Sorangium aterium: one gene and its partner. The protein of the gene in region 1 interacts with the protein of each later gene in a pairwise test. Links are inferred from orthologs where the notes say so. Each region holds a gene or a part of one and is shown in the gene's direction. Other genes may lie near its edges.

What was found. The genes of interacting proteins can lie anywhere in the genome.
Region 2: the proteins of POL72_RS21800 (region 1) and POL72_RS29625 interact in binary tests that used the Escherichia coli proteins (3 or more experiments, as listed by UniProt). The link is inferred for Sorangium aterium from one-to-one orthologs.

What each region holds. Positions count from the first base shown.
Region 1 is NZ_JAQNDK010000002.1:1,790,992-1,798,560, forward strand. What follows is about bases 2,726-5,710. They hold POL72_RS21800 (NAD(P)H-hydrate dehydratase), read left to right. Parts: upstream 2,726-3,312; coding sequence 3,313-5,109; downstream 5,110-5,710. Other genes in these bases: acpS (holo-ACP synthase), read left to right, coding at 2,789-3,316; POL72_RS21805 (RNA polymerase sigma factor), read left to right, coding at 5,368-5,710. In the rest of the region: POL72_RS21785 (DUF4139 domain-containing protein), read right to left, coding at 1-650; POL72_RS21790 (Eco57I restriction-modification methylase domain-containing protein), read right to left, coding at 724-2,439; more of POL72_RS21805, read left to right, coding at 5,711-6,045; POL72_RS21810 (NAD(P)/FAD-dependent oxidoreductase), read left to right, coding at 6,264-7,569. UniProt on the Escherichia coli protein: Bifunctional enzyme that catalyzes the epimerization of the S- and R-forms of NAD(P)HX and the dehydration of the S-form of NAD(P)HX at the expense of ADP, which is converted to AMP.
Region 2 is NZ_JAQNDK010000003.1:1,435,371-1,442,674, forward strand. The notes cover bases 1,912-4,631. They hold POL72_RS29625 (TrmH family RNA methyltransferase), read left to right. Parts: upstream 1,912-2,758; coding sequence 2,759-3,505; downstream 3,506-4,631. Other genes in these bases: POL72_RS29615 (hypothetical protein), read left to right, coding at 1,912-1,958; pyrF (orotidine-5'-phosphate decarboxylase), read left to right, coding at 1,978-2,757; POL72_RS29630 (cysteine desulfurase family protein), read right to left, coding at 3,980-4,631. Outside these bases: POL72_RS29605 (MlaD family protein), read left to right, coding at 1-366; POL72_RS29610 (biotin/lipoyl-binding carrier protein), read right to left, coding at 493-708; more of POL72_RS29615, read left to right, coding at 1,194-1,911; more of POL72_RS29630, read right to left, coding at 4,632-5,152; POL72_RS29635 (hybrid sensor histidine kinase/response regulator), read right to left, coding at 5,152-6,426; lnt (apolipoprotein N-acyltransferase), read left to right, coding at 6,768-7,304. UniProt on the Escherichia coli protein: Specifically methylates the ribose of guanosine 2251 in 23S rRNA.

The sequences.
Region 1 (7,569 bases):
CGCACGACCACGTCGAGGCGCGCCGGGTCGCGCTCCTCGACCTCGCCGCTCGTGGCCTGGGCGGCGTCGAGCTGGGCGGCCAGGAGCTCCTTCCGGGCGCGCTCGAGCTCCGCGTCGAGCGCGGCGGCGCGGGCGTCGAGCGCGGCGAGCTCGTCCGAGAGCAGGCGGCTCACCGCGAGCGCGTCGCGGATGCGGGCCGCCGGGTCGCCCGGCCGGAAGCGCCGCGCGAGCTCCGGATCGAGCGAGACGGCGCCGAGCTGGTCGCGCCAGAGGCGGAGGTGGTCACGCTCCGCCGACAGGCGCGCGATCGCGAGCTCGAGCTCGCGGAGCTCGGCGGAGAGCGCCGTCCTCGAGACGGGCGCCGGGGGCACGACGAGCCGCGCGCGCACGCCGATCACGTCGCGCACGTCGCGCACGTCGCGCGGGGGCCCGGAGCCCGCCGCCGCGCCCGCTGGGGCGCCGCCCGCGGCGTCCATGAGCGCGCGGAAGCTCCCCGGCTCGGCGAGGGGCGTGATCCCCGGCACCGAGATCTCGACCGCCCCCCGGGGGAGCGGCGCCGCGAGCTCGACGCGGCGGGTGACGATCGCCCCGCGCGCGTACACGACGACCCCCTCGATACGGCTAGCGCACTCGATCTTCTCGGCCGTCATCGCTCGTCCCTCGCCCGCGAACGCCCCGTGAGAGCGCGACGGTATCACGCCGCGTGTGGGCCCGGATAGCCGGCTATCTCCGCGTGTCGAGGAAGCCGAACCCGGGGAGTGCGTCGATGCCGTAGGCGCGCAGCGCGAGCTCGTCGAGCCTGTCGAAATCGCGCCGCTGGAAGGCGCTGCGGAGATCGCTCATCAGCTCGTCCGCGACGCTCTCCGGCGGCGGCAGGCGGATCCGCCGCAGGTACTGGGCCTGGAAGCGCAGGTAGCCGCCGCGCATCTTGACCGCATAGGACCACACGAAGAAGAGGGCGACCCTGGAGCCGAGCAGCCCGCCGAGGGCCTCCATGTCCCAGCCCTCCGAGGTGATGAAATAGAGATTGTGGTGCGGATAGAACCTGCCCTCGTCATAGACCACCTCGTTGGAGCCCGCGATGTCGGGGACGAGCAGCTTCGGGGCGGCGGTCAGCCCCGGATAGACGCGATCGATGGTGCGGAACCAGCCAGCGCCGCCCCGCCGGGCGATGTAGCGCCTCCTGATCTCGGCCTCGTGCGCGTGCAGGTACCCGGAGAGCCTCGGGTACTCCTCTAGATTGACCACCTTGCCGTCGGATCCGAAAGGATTGATGACGAACCGCCTTGCGTCGCGGATGCGGCCGTCCTCGATATCGTCTCGCATGACGAGCGGCACGAGGCGATCTCGCTCGATATCCACCTCTTCGCCGACGATGTAGATCCTGTCGCTCCCGGTGGCGACGCCGATGCCGACGCGGGTCCCGCCGACCTCCTCGATGGGCGCGAACCGCGCCTCGAGCGCGCGCAGGGCCTCGAGGTGCTCTGGCGAGCCGAGCACCCACGGGTCGTCGCCCTCGAACCAGGAAGCGTACTCCGACACGGCGACGCCGGAGCCGCGCTCGGCCGCGCCCGCCTCACCGCGCCCCTCCGCGCGTTGAAGAGCGGCGGAGGCGGCCTCGCACTCCTCCGGCGAGGCGGTGCGCAGCGTCGCGACAGGGACGCTCCCCGTCTTGCCGGGCGACACGGCGAATATCGACGGGTAGGCGACGACCTCGGACTCGAAGGGAGAGGCGCCCCGCAGATCGACGTAGCACCGCACCTGGAACCACCTCGACAGCATCCGGCGGAGCGGCGCGCCGTACCGGTTGAGGGTCCAACGGTCGGCGCAGATGAAGGAGAGGACCCCGCCGGGCGCGAGGAGCTCGAGGCCGCGCTCGATGAACGCCACGTAGAGATCGGCGCGGTCGTAGAGCGACCTGTACCGGTGTCGATACTCCTCCTGGAGCTCGGGTGAGAGCTGTTCGATCCTGACATAGGGCGGGTTGCCGACCACCGCGTCGAACCGGCGTCCCTGGCTGGTGAGGAGGAAATCGCCGTGGGCGATCCAAGCCTCCGAGAGGCGCGTCGCGTCGGCGTGCGGCAGCCCGAGCCGCGCGAGTGCGCCGGCGACCGCGAGGCGCGCGCGGTCGACGTGATCTCGCTCGACGTCGTACGACCGGATCGCCGGCTCGATCTCGAGGAGGTCGCGATCGTGGCGGCGCGCCGACTGGATCAGCCGCTCGGCGGCGGGGACAAGGAACGCGCCGTGGCCGCAGGCTGGCTCGAGCAGCGACAGCGACGCGAGATCCCGGTCCGCGGTGTAGCCCGCGAGATCGAGGATGAGATTCACGACGTGGGGTTTGGTCAGCACCACGCCGTGGGCCTCGCCCGACGAGCGCTCGCCGTAATCGTAGGCGCTCTGCGGGAGCATGACCGTCAGATCGAGGGCTGTCTGCATTGGCGCCGCGACCATGGTAGCCGCGATCGGCGCGCGCGGGCGACGCTCCACGGCAGCGCTCGCCGCGCGGTCGCTGCGCCCGAGGCCGCGGCCGGCCGCCTTGCGCCGGGCCTCTTCCCCGCTCGCGTGCCGCCGTCGAGGCGCTTTCTGCTTGTCCTTCCGCTTCCGCGCTCGGGGCGAGGCGCGGATCGCGTTTCAGGGGGCGTCGCCATCGAATAGAGTAGAGTCGCCTCATGGCGTTCCCCCTGTCTGTCTGTCCCGCCAATCGCATCGCGGCGAGCGTCGCCCGCGGAGGCGCGGTGCAACCGCCGGCCGCCGGCCCGGACGCTCGGTCGAGCGAGGGGGTCACGTGATCCTCGGCATCGGCATCGACGTGTGCGGCATCGGACGCATGGAGGATGCGCTCGCGCGGTGGGGAGAGCGGTTCTGGGAGCGGGTGCTGTCCGAGCCGGAGCGCCGGTCACTCGCGCACCGCGTGGACCGGGCGACGGCCCTCGCGGGCCGCTTCGCCGCGAAGGAGGCCGTGGTGAAGGCGATGGCCGGCGCGCCGGGCGTCGGCTGGCACCACCTGGAGGTGCGCGGCGCGCCGCGCATGCCGCCGACGATGGCGCTCCACGGGCCGGCGCGCGCGCTCGCCGAGCGCATGGGCGTCCGGCGGGTCCACCTGTCAATCACGCATGACGCAGGCGTGGCGGCGGCGGTGGCTATCCTGGAAGGGGACGGCGAAAGCCGATCCCCGACCGAAGTGGACGACGACGGCGAGAGCCGATCCCCGACCGAAGCGGACGAGGGCGGCGAGAGCCGATCCCCGACCGAAGCGGACGAGGGCGGCGAGAGCCGATCCAGCCTGGACGACGAAGGGAAAGAGCGCTCGTGATTCCGGTCCTATCGCGCGCGCAGATGCGCGCCTTCGACAAACACGCGATCCACCAGTGCCACGTCCCCGGCGTTGTCCTCATGGAGAACGCCGGCCGCGGCGCCGCCGACGTGATCTCGGCGATCATCGAGGGGCGGAGCGCCGGGCAGCCCGGCGACGCCGCGCACCGCGCGCCGCACCTGCCCGCGTCCGGCCTCTCGCCCGCGCGGGCGTTCTGGCCGGCGACATTGCCCTCCGGGGCGGGTCTCCGGGGCCGCCCTGGGAGCGTCCCACCGCCGCCGAACGGCCGTCGCGACGCCGAGGAGGCCCGCGCCGCGCGCATCCGATCGTTCCCCGTGCGGCACGTCCCGAGCCCGGGGCAGCCCGCGACGTACCCGCTCCACGCCCGCGTCGTCGTCGTCTGCGGGGCTGGCAACAACGGCGGCGACGGCTTCGTCGTGGCGCGCCACCTCCTCGCCCGCGGCGCGGAGGTCCAGGTCTTCCTCGCCGCCCGGTCCGAGAAGGTCACCGGCGACAGCCGCATCAACCACGACGCGTACGTGGATCTCGGCGGCGCGCTGACCGAGCTCCCCCCGGGCGCGTCCCTCGCCCCGCTCGAGGTCGCGCTCGCGGAGGCCGACCTCGTCGTCGACGCGATCTTCGGCACGGGCCTGGACCGCCCCATCGAGGGCCACCTCGCCGGCGTCATCGGCGTCCTCAACACGGCGACCTGCCTCTGCATCGCGCTCGACGTGCCTTCGGGCCTCGACGCCGACAGCGGCGCGCCGCTCGGCGCCGCGGTGCAGGCCGACGAGACCGTCACCTTCGGCCACCTCAAGATCGGCCTGCTCACGCCCGAGGGCGCGCGGCTCGCGGGCAACGTCCACGTCGTCGATCTCGGGGTCCCGGACCGGCCGATCCTCGCCCAGGTGGGATACGTCGCGGAGGTCCTCCGCAAGGAGACGATCGGCTCGTCGCTGCGCCCGCGCGAGGCGAGCGTCTACAAGCACCAGGCGGGCAACGTGCTCGTCATCGCCGGCTCGTCGGGCAAGCTCGGCGCCGCGCTGCTGACCGCGCGCGCGGCGATGCGGACGGGCGCGGGCCTCGTGACGATCTGCACCTGGGCCGACACGGCGCGCGCAATGGAGTCGCGCGTCGTGGAGCTGATGACGACCTCGATCGATCCGGCCCGCATCGCGGCGTCGCTCGACGGCGCGCTCGCCGGGCGGCGGGCGGTCGCCATCGGCCCGGGCCTCGGCCTCGACGAGCGGGCGCGGGCCGCCGTGGATCACGTCGTGCTCGGCTGGGACGGCCTGAAGGTCGTCGACGCGGACGCCCTGACCCACTTCGTGGGCCGCCCGGAGGCGCTCGCGACCGCGCGCGGGAGCCTCATCATGACGCCGCACTCCGGCGAGCTCGGGCGGCTCCTGGGCCGCAGCGCTCGGGCCGTCGAGGAGGACCGCTTCGGCGCGGTGCGCGAGGCCGTGGCGCTCACCCGGGCGATCGTCGTGCTGAAGGGGGCGCGCACGGTCATCGCGCTCCCGGACGGCCGCATGTTCATCTGCATGGCGGGCAACCCCGCGCTCGCCACCGCCGGCTCGGGCGACGTCCTGACCGGGATGATCGCGGCCCTCCTGTGCTCGATGGATCCTTCCGCCGCGGCGAGCGCCGGGGTGCTGATCCACGCGCTCGCCGGGGATGTGTGGCGCGCGCAGACGGGCAGCGATCGGGGGCTGCTCGCGGGCGAGATCGCCGAGCTGGTCCCGGGCCTGATCGCCGCGCTGGCCGCCGGGAGCGACCCGCTCTCGACGTGACGCGAGCGCCCGCTCCGCGGGACGCCCCGCCCGGCGCCCGCTCCGCCGGAAGCCCCGCCCGGCGCCTGCGCGGGTGGGGCCGCCGGGCCGGGCGCGCCGCGGGGCGGCTCGCCACCCTGGCGCGCCCGTTCTCCCTGCTGTCGATTTGACACGCGCGCGCGTGTCTCCGCCCGCGCCGTTCAGCGTGATTCGCGGCCTTCGCGAGGTCCGCGCGGTGGCACCTGCCTTGCCAGTGCCGGTACGACAGGAGGTCCCGCCATGCTCGTCCACGCCGCTCATGCCCCCGCCCGGTCCTCGAACCCAGCGCCGCCGTCGCCCGGCGCGACGCGCGCGCTCGGGCGCGGGCCGTCCTTCGGCGCGGCGCGGACGGCGCCAGGAGAGGGCTCGCGGGGAGCGGCCGACGAGCTGCTCCGGGGCCTTGTCGAAATGACACCGGAGCTCTTCGGCCGCGCGCTGCGGCTCTCCCGGACGCCCGCGACGGCCGAGGACCTCGTGCAGGACACGGTGGAGCGCGCGATCCGGTTTGCGGGGAGCTACGAGCCCGGGACCAACCTGCGGGCGTGGGTGCACCAGATCCTCTTCAGCGTCTTCATCACCCGCTGCCGCCGCAGCCGCCGCGAGCGCAACGCCCTCGACGTGCTCGCGAGCGACCCGTGCGCGTGGACCGCGCCGGAGCGCTGCGCCGACGTGCACGCCCTCTCGCCCGGCGTGCGGCGCGCGCTCGCGACGCTCCCGCCGACCTTCCGTGACACCCTGGTGCTCGTGGATCTCGAGGAGATGTCTTACAAGGACGCAGCGACGCGGCTGGGCGTCCCGGTCGGCACCGTCATGAGCCGCCTGCACCGCGGCCGGAAGCTGCTCGCCGAGGTGCTGCAGAGCGAAGCGCCGGGCGGCAAGACCGAGGCGAGGAGCGACGTGAAGGCCGCGGCGGCATGAGCGATCGCGGCGGCGATCTCCGTCGCCCGCGACCGGGCGTCGCGTCGCTCCTGCGCTGCGCCGATGCGGCCCGATTCGCCGCCGCAACGAGGGCTCTTTCGGCCGCCTGCGCGCCGCGCCTGCCTGCCGCGCTCGCGCGCTGCGCCTGCTTGCCGCGGTGATCTGCGCCCCCTACCATCGTCGTGCCACCGAGGAAGCGTTCCTCGCCAGGAGGCACCATGGCAACGACCGCGAGAGAGCCTCACGTCGTGATCGTCGGCGGAGGGTTCGGCGGCCTGAACGCGGCAAAGGCGCTCCGTGACGCGCCCGTCCGGGTCACCCTCATCGACAGGACCAATCATCACCTGTTCCAGCCGCTGCTCTATCAGGTGGCGACGGCCAGCCTCTCGCCGGCCGACATCGCGGTCCCGATCCGATCGGTCCTGTCGCGCCAGCGCAACGTCCGGGTCCTGCTCGGCGAGGTGACGGGCGTGGACCTCGCCGGCCGGCGCGTCTCCGTCGACGGCGACCCGCTGGACTACGACTTCCTGATCCTCGCGGTCGGCGCGACGAACAACTACTTTGGCCACGAGGAGTGGGCCCGGTTCGCGCCGGCGCTCAAGAACCTCGACGAGGCGCTCACCATCCGCGAGCGCATGCTGCTCGCCTTCGAGGCCGCCGAGCGCGAGGAGGACCCCGCAGCGCGGCGGCGGCTGCTCACGTTCGTCGTCATCGGCGGCGGCGCCACGGGCGTCGAGATGGCCGGCGCCTTCGCCGAGCTCGCGCGCTACATCCTCGCGCGCGACTTCCGCTCCCTCGACCCCTCGCTCTCGCGGGTGCTGCTCGTCGAGATCGGCGCCCGCATCCTCCAGGCCTTCCCGGAGAGCCTCTCTGCGAGCGCCGAGGAGCAGCTCACGTCCCTCGGGGTCGAGGTCATCAAGGGGCGCCGCTTCCGCCGCATCGACGAGCAGGGGGTGGAGTTCGAGGACGGCGAGCGCCTCCGCGCCGCGACCGTCATCTGGGCCGCGGGGGTCCGCGGCACCCCGCTCGCGCACGCGCTCGGCGTCGAGCTCGATCGCGTCGGCCGCGTGAAGGTCGGGCCGGACTGCTCCCTCCCCGGGCATCCGAACGTCTTCGCGATCGGCGACATGGCGATGCTCCGCGACCGGAACGGCGTCGACGTGCCCGGCCTCAGCCCTGCCGCGATCCAGGAGGGGCGCTTCGTCGCGCGCTGCATCCTCGGCGATCTCGAGGGCCGCCCGCGCGGGCAGTTCGCCTACCTCGACAAGGGGACGATGGCGACCATCGGCCGCTCGCGCGCCATCGCGAAGGTCGGGCGCCTGCAGATGTCGGGCACGCTGGCGTGGCTCGCCTGGCTGGCCGTCCACGTGCTGTTCCTTATCGGCTTCAGGAACCGCTTCACCGTCATGTTCGCGTGGATGTGGCAGTACATCACCTTCAAGCGCGGCGCCCGCCTCATCACCGGCCATACCTCGCCGGTGCTCCTGGCGGCGCCTGCGCCTTCGCTGCGTCGCCCGTCGGCCG
Region 2 (7,304 bases), on another replicon or contig:
TACGTGAACAACCCGCAGATCGACCGCATCCTCGCGAACACCGATCAGCTGACGGGGACGGCCGCGCGCGATCTGCCGCCGCTCATGGCGGACGCGCGCGAGACGCTGGCGAACGCGCGCCGGCTCTCGACCACGGTCGGCGGGGAGACGGAGCAGGTCAAGATCCGGAAGACGCTCGACGACATCGCCGAGATCGCGGGCAGGGCGAGGGCTGCGACCGCCGACGCCCAGGAGGTCCTCGCCCACGTCAAGCGCGGCAAGGGGACGGTCGGCGCGCTCGTGATGGATGAGCAGCTGTTCGACGACCTGCAGGAGCTCGCGCGAGACCTCAAGCACAACCCCTGGAAGTTCTTCTGGCGCGAGTGAGCGGCGCGCGCGTCCTGAGAGGGAGCGGCGCCGCGCGACCGCGCCCCACGCGCCGAGCGGATGACCCGGGCGTGAGCGCGATGTACGTCCGTGGACGGTCGGGCCCCCGCCGGCCCTGACAGCCGATCAGGCCAGCCTGACCAGCGGGGCACCTTCCGTGACGGCAGCCCCCTCGGTGACGAGGATCTCCTCGACCGTCCCCTCTTCCTCGGCCTCGACGGGCATCTCCATCTTCATGGACTCGAGGATGACGACGACGGTCCCCTCTTCGACCTCGTCGCCCGGCTTGACCTCGATCTTCCAGACCGTACCGGTGATGTGCGCCTTGATGAGCTTCGCCATGGGCGCGCGACGCTACCGGAGAGCCACCGAGAATCCAACGGGGCCGTTGTGAGCGACGGTGCCCTCCGTCGGGCGGCCCCTTCTTCGGTGATGCCCTGGGCGCCCTCCACGACGGACCAGTTCGTCTGGCGGCGCAGGCGCGCGGCGACGACGGGGGGAACGGAGGTGAGCCAAGGAGGACCGAGGGCGCCCGACGTGACCGACGTGACCGACGTGACCGACGTGACCGACGTGGAGGTGAGGTGGAAGGGACGGAGCGCAGCGATTTCCGCTGGTACCTGCGGTGCACCACGGCGATACTCTGGCTGGCGGCTCCGCGGCGCCTCGACATCACGAGGGTCGTGGCGTTCGCGAATAATTGCGTCAAAGCCGCTCTGCGGGTCAGAATCGTCCTGCTCGGTGGCCCTCCGAGGGCGACCTGCAGGTCCCCGCACCGCCCCTTGGTAGCCAAACCGCACGCGCTCGATCGAAGGAGCCACGAGGTCATGTCGGAACAGAAGGAAAGCTCGGTCCTGTTCTCGCTCAAGGAGCTGATGAACCTCGAGGAGGATCGCATCAAGAGCGAAGAGGCCCAGAAGGCCGCCGCCGCCGCCGCCGCCGAGAAGGCGCGCGTCGAGGCGGAGCGCGCCGCGCGCGATGCCGAGGAGCATCGCATCCGCACCGAGGAGGAGCGCCGTCGCAACGAGGAGCGCCGGTCCCGCGAGGAGGCGGCGCGGCTCGAGGCGATCCGGCAGGCCGAGATCGAGAAGGCGCGCGTCGAGGCCGAGCAGAAGGCGCGGCTCGAGGCGATGGCCGCGCAGCAGCACCACGAGCGCTCGCTCGCTGCGCTGCAGCAGGACGAAGGGAAGAAGAAGCTGCGCAAGCTCCTCATCGGCGGCGCCATCGCGAGCGTGCTGGTGATCGGCATCGTCACGGTCGTCGCCGTCGACTCGGCGCAGAAGAACGAGGCGCGCATCCAGGCCGAGGCCGCGAGGGCCCGCGAGCTCGAGGAGGCGAACAAGCGCCTCGAGGCGCAGTTCAAGGAGTCCGAAGGCAAGATGGCCGGGCTGCGCGATCAGCTCGCGACCGCCAAGGACGAGGCGACGCGCCTCGCCCTGCAGAAGCAGCTCGAGGCCGAGCAGCAGAAGCAGGAGCAGCTGCGCCGCGGCGGCGGTGGACGCCCGGCCGCGGGCGGCGCGCCGGCGAGCGGCGGCGGCACCAAGGCGCCCTGCAACTGTGCGCCTGGCGATCCGCTCTGCAGCTGCCTCTGACGCGGAACGGGGTCCCCGCATGGTCAACTTCAGCTCCGTCAGGCAGAGAACGAGCCTCGGCAGCGGTTCGCTCGACGAGGCGCGCCGCAGGCTCGTCTTCCCGCTCGACTACGCGAACCTCGACGACGCCAGGGCGGCGGCGACCCGCATCGCCCCCTCGATCGGCGTGCTCAAGGTCGGTCTGGAGCTGTTCGTCCGCGAGGGGCCGAGGGCGGTCGAGTTCGGCAAGTCGCTCGGGCTCGACGTCTTCCTCGATCTGAAGCTGCACGACATCCCCGAGACGGTGGCGCGGGCGGTGGCGGGCGCCGCCGCGCTCGGGGTCCGGTACCTGACGGTGCACGCGGCCGGCGGCGCCGAGATGCTGAGGCGCGCGGCCCTCGAGGCGGCGCGCTCTCAGGACATGATCCTGCTCGCCGTCACCGTGCTCACGTCGCTCGACGACGGCGATCTCGCCGCGCAGGGCGTGCAGGGCAGCGCGTCCGAGCACGTGGTCCGGCTGGCGCAGCTCGCGCGCGGCGCCGGCGTCCACGGCTTCGTCGCCTCGCCGCACGAGGTGCCCGCGCTGCGGGAGGCGCTCGGGCGGGGCGAGCTCATCGTGACGCCGGGCATCCGCCTCGGCCCAGGCGCGGGCGGCGCGCAAGGCGATGATCAGAAGCGCATCGCCACCCCCTCGGCCGCGATCTCGGCCGGCGCAGATCTCCTCGTGGTCGGCCGCCCGATCCGCGACGCGGCCGATCCGCTCGCCACGGCGCGCTCGATCGTCCAGGAGATCGCGCACACGCTCCACCCCCCGCGCTGACGTGAGCCGCCTCGTCTACGGTCTCCAGCCGGTTCGTGAGGCGATCCGCGCGCACGGCGCGCGGGTCGGGTGGGTCCTCGTCCAACGCGACGGCGGCCCGAAGCTCGACGCGCTCGCGCGCCTCGCGGAGGGCCAGGGCATCCCGACCGAGCGCGCGCCCCGCAACGAGCTCGATCGCCGCAGCGCCGGCGGCCGCCACCAGGGGGCCGTGGCCTCGGCGCCCGAGCTCCGGATCGTCGGTGTCGACGAGATCCCGGTCGTCGAGGAGGGCCAGCCCGGCGCCGGCACGATCACGGTGGCGCTCGACGGCGTCATGGACCCGCAGAACTTCGGCGCTGTGATCCGCAGCGCCGTCGCCCTGGGCGCCCGGGCCATCCTGTGGCCCGAGCACAGCTCGGCGCCGCTCACCCCGGCGACCTTCCGGGCGTCCGCGGGCGCGATCGAGCACGCGAGGCTGTGCCGCGTCCCCTCGTTGCCCGACGCCCTGGAGGCGCTCGCCGCCCGAGGCGTCGCCGCGATAGCGCTCGATGCCCAGGGTCCGGTGGAGCTCGGCGAGCTGCCCCTGACAGGCCCTGTCGCGATCGTCATCGGCGCCGAGGACAAGGGCACGCGCCGCTCGGTCCGCCGCGTCTGCCAGCACGTCGCCCGGCTCCCCATGACCGGCCCCATCGCCTCGCTGAACGCCTCGGTCGCAGGGGCGATAGCGCTCTACGAAGTCGTCCGGCAGCGCCGCGCATCGAGCGCGTAGTTCGGACAGCAAGCTCGGCCTCTCGCGAGGCGCCTCCAGGTGAAGGTGACCCGGGCGCTCGCGCGCCGTGACGTCGCTTGGCAGCGCTGCACGTCGAGCGCGAGCTCACCCGAGGGCTGACCTGGACGCCCCTCGATCGATGCATTCGGAGCCAGCGTGATCGCGCGCCGCGAGCTCGTCGGGCAGCGCCGTAGGCCGCCCCTTTACATCAACAAAATTGACAATAAATTCGAACAGATACAAACGAAACCTGAAGCAAAATCGAGCACCTCGTCGAACGCTGAACAGGTTCACAGCAAGACGACCGATTCGATCCATTCAATGGATCGACCTAAAGAATCCACAGCCCCCTCAAAAAGCTCAATCGCTACGAATAGATACCCCTGTGGACTCATCCTTCTCTGCGCGCTAATCCGGAATGGCTCGAGGGATGGTTCAAGAATCGACGGGTTCCCGGTAAGCGACGGGATCGGCTCAGCTTCCAGCTCGAAGCGATCGCAGGCGGGAGAGCACGCGGGCCACGCGGCGCGTGGCCTCGACGAGGTCGGCCTCGGTCGTGTCCTCGCCGATCGAGAAGCGCACGGCGGACGCCGCGCGCTCTGGTCCGAGCATCGCCGTGACGACCGGGGAAGGCTCGGCGGTCCCGGCGCTGCAGGCCGAGCCGCTGGACACGGCGACGCCCTCGAGGTCGAGCGCGGCGCAGAGCTCGTCGCCGCGCCAGCCGGGCCAGGAGAGGTTCGTGACGTGGGGGGCGCGGTCGCCGTCCCCGTTGCGGATCGGCGCGGCGCCCGCCGCGCGCCCGATCTCGACGAGCTCGGCCTCGAGGCGATCGCGGAGCGGGGCGAGCGCTGCGTAGCGGGCAGGACCGCCGATCGCGCGCCGCGCGGCAACGGCGAAGCCGGCCGCCGCGAGCGGGTCCTGCGTCCCGGGCCGCAGCCCGCGCTCCTGCGCGCCTCCGAGCAGGACGGGGCGGAGCCGGATGCCCGGCCGGACCGCGAGGGCGCCGATCCCCTTCGGCCCGCGGAGCTTGTGGGCCGCGACCGACGCGAGATCCGCCCCGGCCCACGCCTCCGGCGGGAGGCGTCCCACGGCCTGGACGGCGTCCACGTGAAGGCGCGCCCCGCGGGCGTGGACGATCGCCGCTGCCTCGGCGATCGGCTGGATGACCCCCGTCTCGTGGTTCACCGCCTGGAGGCTCACGAGCCGCACGGGCGCGACGGCCGCCGCTCGATCCACGGCGGCAGCGATCGCCTCCGGCGCGACCCGGCCGGACGGCTCGGGATCGATCCACGCGACGTGCACGCCGCGGCCGGCGAGCGCCTCGGCGGCGCGGGTCACCGACGGGTGCTCGATCCGCGAGACGACGAGCGCCCCGGATCGCTCGTCGAACGCGTGGCAGAGCGCGAGGTTGTTGGCCTCGGTGCCGCCCGAGGTGAGGACCACGTCGCGCGCGTCGAAGCCCGTCAGCCGGGCGACCGCCTCGCGCGCCTGCTCGATGAACGCGCGCGCCCGACGCCCCGGTCCGTGGACGCTCGCGGGGTTGGCCCAGGCCACCTCGGCCGCGGCCTGCATCGCCGCCAGGACCTCGGGGTGCGGCGGCGTCGTCGCGTTCCAGTCGAGGTAGATGGCGCGAGCGGCTGGGTGCATCAGATGGACGACGAGGGATCGGTGGGCGGCGACGAGGGCGGGCCGAGCCGGCCGGGGGAGCTGCCATCGTCCTGGAAGGGCGCTCGCCGGGCGACCGTCAGGTAGAACGCGGCCCCGGTCAGCGTCTCCCCCTCGATGATCTCGTTGCTGGGAGACGCGACGCGCACGTCGCCGCCGAGCCCCCGGGCGGTGCGCCGCGCGATCGCGAGCCCGACGCCGACGCCGCCGTAGGCGCGCGTGGCCGAGCCGTCGACCTGGTAGAACGGCTCGAAGATGCGCGACTGGCGGTCCGCCTTGACCCCGGGCCCGGTGTCGGCGACGCAGAGCTCGTAGTGCCCCGACTGGAGCACGATGACCCGCACGCCCGCGGTGCCGCCGGCCGGCGTGAACTTCGCCGCGTTCTCGAACAGCTGGATCATCGCCCGCTGCAGGCGGCCCGCGTCGCCCCACGCGGGGAGCGGGCCGCGCGGCAGCTCCTCGACGAGCTGGACCTTCCCCTCGGCGAAGCGGTCGGCGACCTGGGCGAGGGCGCGCCGCGTGGTGTCGAGGAAGTCGTACTCGGAGTGCATGAAGCGCATCCGGCCCGTCTCGATGCCGGTGACGTCGAGGAGGTTGTCGATGAGCGAGCGGAGCCTGCGGACGCAGTCCTCCATCGCGAGGAGCGCCTTCTTCTGCGCCTTGTTGAGCGGGCCCAGCTCCTCGTCGGCGAGCAGCTTCACGTACCCGACGATCGGGGTCATCGGGGTCGCGAGCTCGTGGGAGATGTTGCGGTAGAACTCGGTGCGCGCGGCGTCGAGCTCGCGGAGCCGGGCGTTGGCGCGCGAGAGCTCGGCCACCTTCTGCTCCAGGTGGGCGACGATGCGCTGGCTCTGCTCGCGCAGCCGGAGCGGCCCCTGGGACGCGGGGAGCTCCTCGCGCGCGCCGCTGAGGTACCGGGCGATGATCGACGGGAAGGAGCGCGCGTCGATCGGCTTCTGGAGGAAGCCGTCACAGCCGACGGCGAGGCTCGTGTCCCGGTCGCCCTCGGCGGTGATCGCCACGATGGGGACGCCGGCGAGCGACGCCTCGCCGCGCAGGCGCAGGGTGACCTCGAATCCATCGAGGCCCGGGATGTTCAGGTCGACGAGGACGAGGTCGGGGTGCTGCGTACAGGCGAGACGTACCCCTTCGAGCCCGTCGGCGGCCTCTAGGACCTCGTAGCCCGCGTTCTGGAGCAGCTTGCGGACGAGCAGGCGGTTCGCGGGGTCGTCCTCGATGTGAAGGATTTTCGACATGGGCTCTGCGTGCGCATAGTAGTCGCGATCGCGGGGGTTCAGGCACGTTCTGCGCGAACTTCCACCGCCTGGCCGGGACGCGCGGGCGCGCCCGGCGCCGGGATCGTCCGCTCGTAGCGCTCGTTTGCGGTGCGGGTTGCCAGGCTCGCGCCGAGCGGGTTGCCAGGCTCGCGCCGAGCGGGTTGCCAGGCTCGCGCCGAGCGGGTTGCCAGGCTCGCGCCGAGCGGGTTGACGGAGGGGCAGCATCCCTTCAATACGGGGGCCGCCATGCTCGGCCCTTCCAGGTTCCACCGCGCCGCCGTCACGACGACGCGCTGCCTTCCCTTCCTCGGGCGCTCCCGATGACGACCGCGCACCAGCAAGAGAGCGAGGCTGCCGTCGCAGACGCCGGGGGTGGAGAGACCGCCAGCCTCCCGCTGCCGGACGCGCCGCGCAGCGCGGGCGACCCCCCCGCGAGCGCGGGGAGCGCTGCCCGCGCGCTGCCCGCCCGCCTCGCCTATGCGCTCGCGGCGCTCAGCGGGCTCTTCTACTTCCTCGGGTTTCCTGGGGTGGATCTCTGGCCGATCTCGTTCTTCGGCCTCGTCCCGCTGATCGTCGCGCTGCGCGGACAGACGCCCGCGCGCGCGGCGCTGCTCGGCTGGATCGCCGGCTTCGTCATGACGATGACCGGCTTCTACTGGCTGCTCGAGATGCTGCGGGTGTTCAGCGGATTCCCCACGGTCCTCTGCGCGCTCTTCATGGCCATCCTCTGCGGCTACCAGGCCGGGAGGATCGCCCTGTGCGGCTGGCTCTACGGGCGGGCCGAGGCGCGCGGATGGCCTGGCTCGGTGGCCTTCGCGCTCGCGTTCGTGACGAGCGAGCTCGTCTACCCGCTGCTC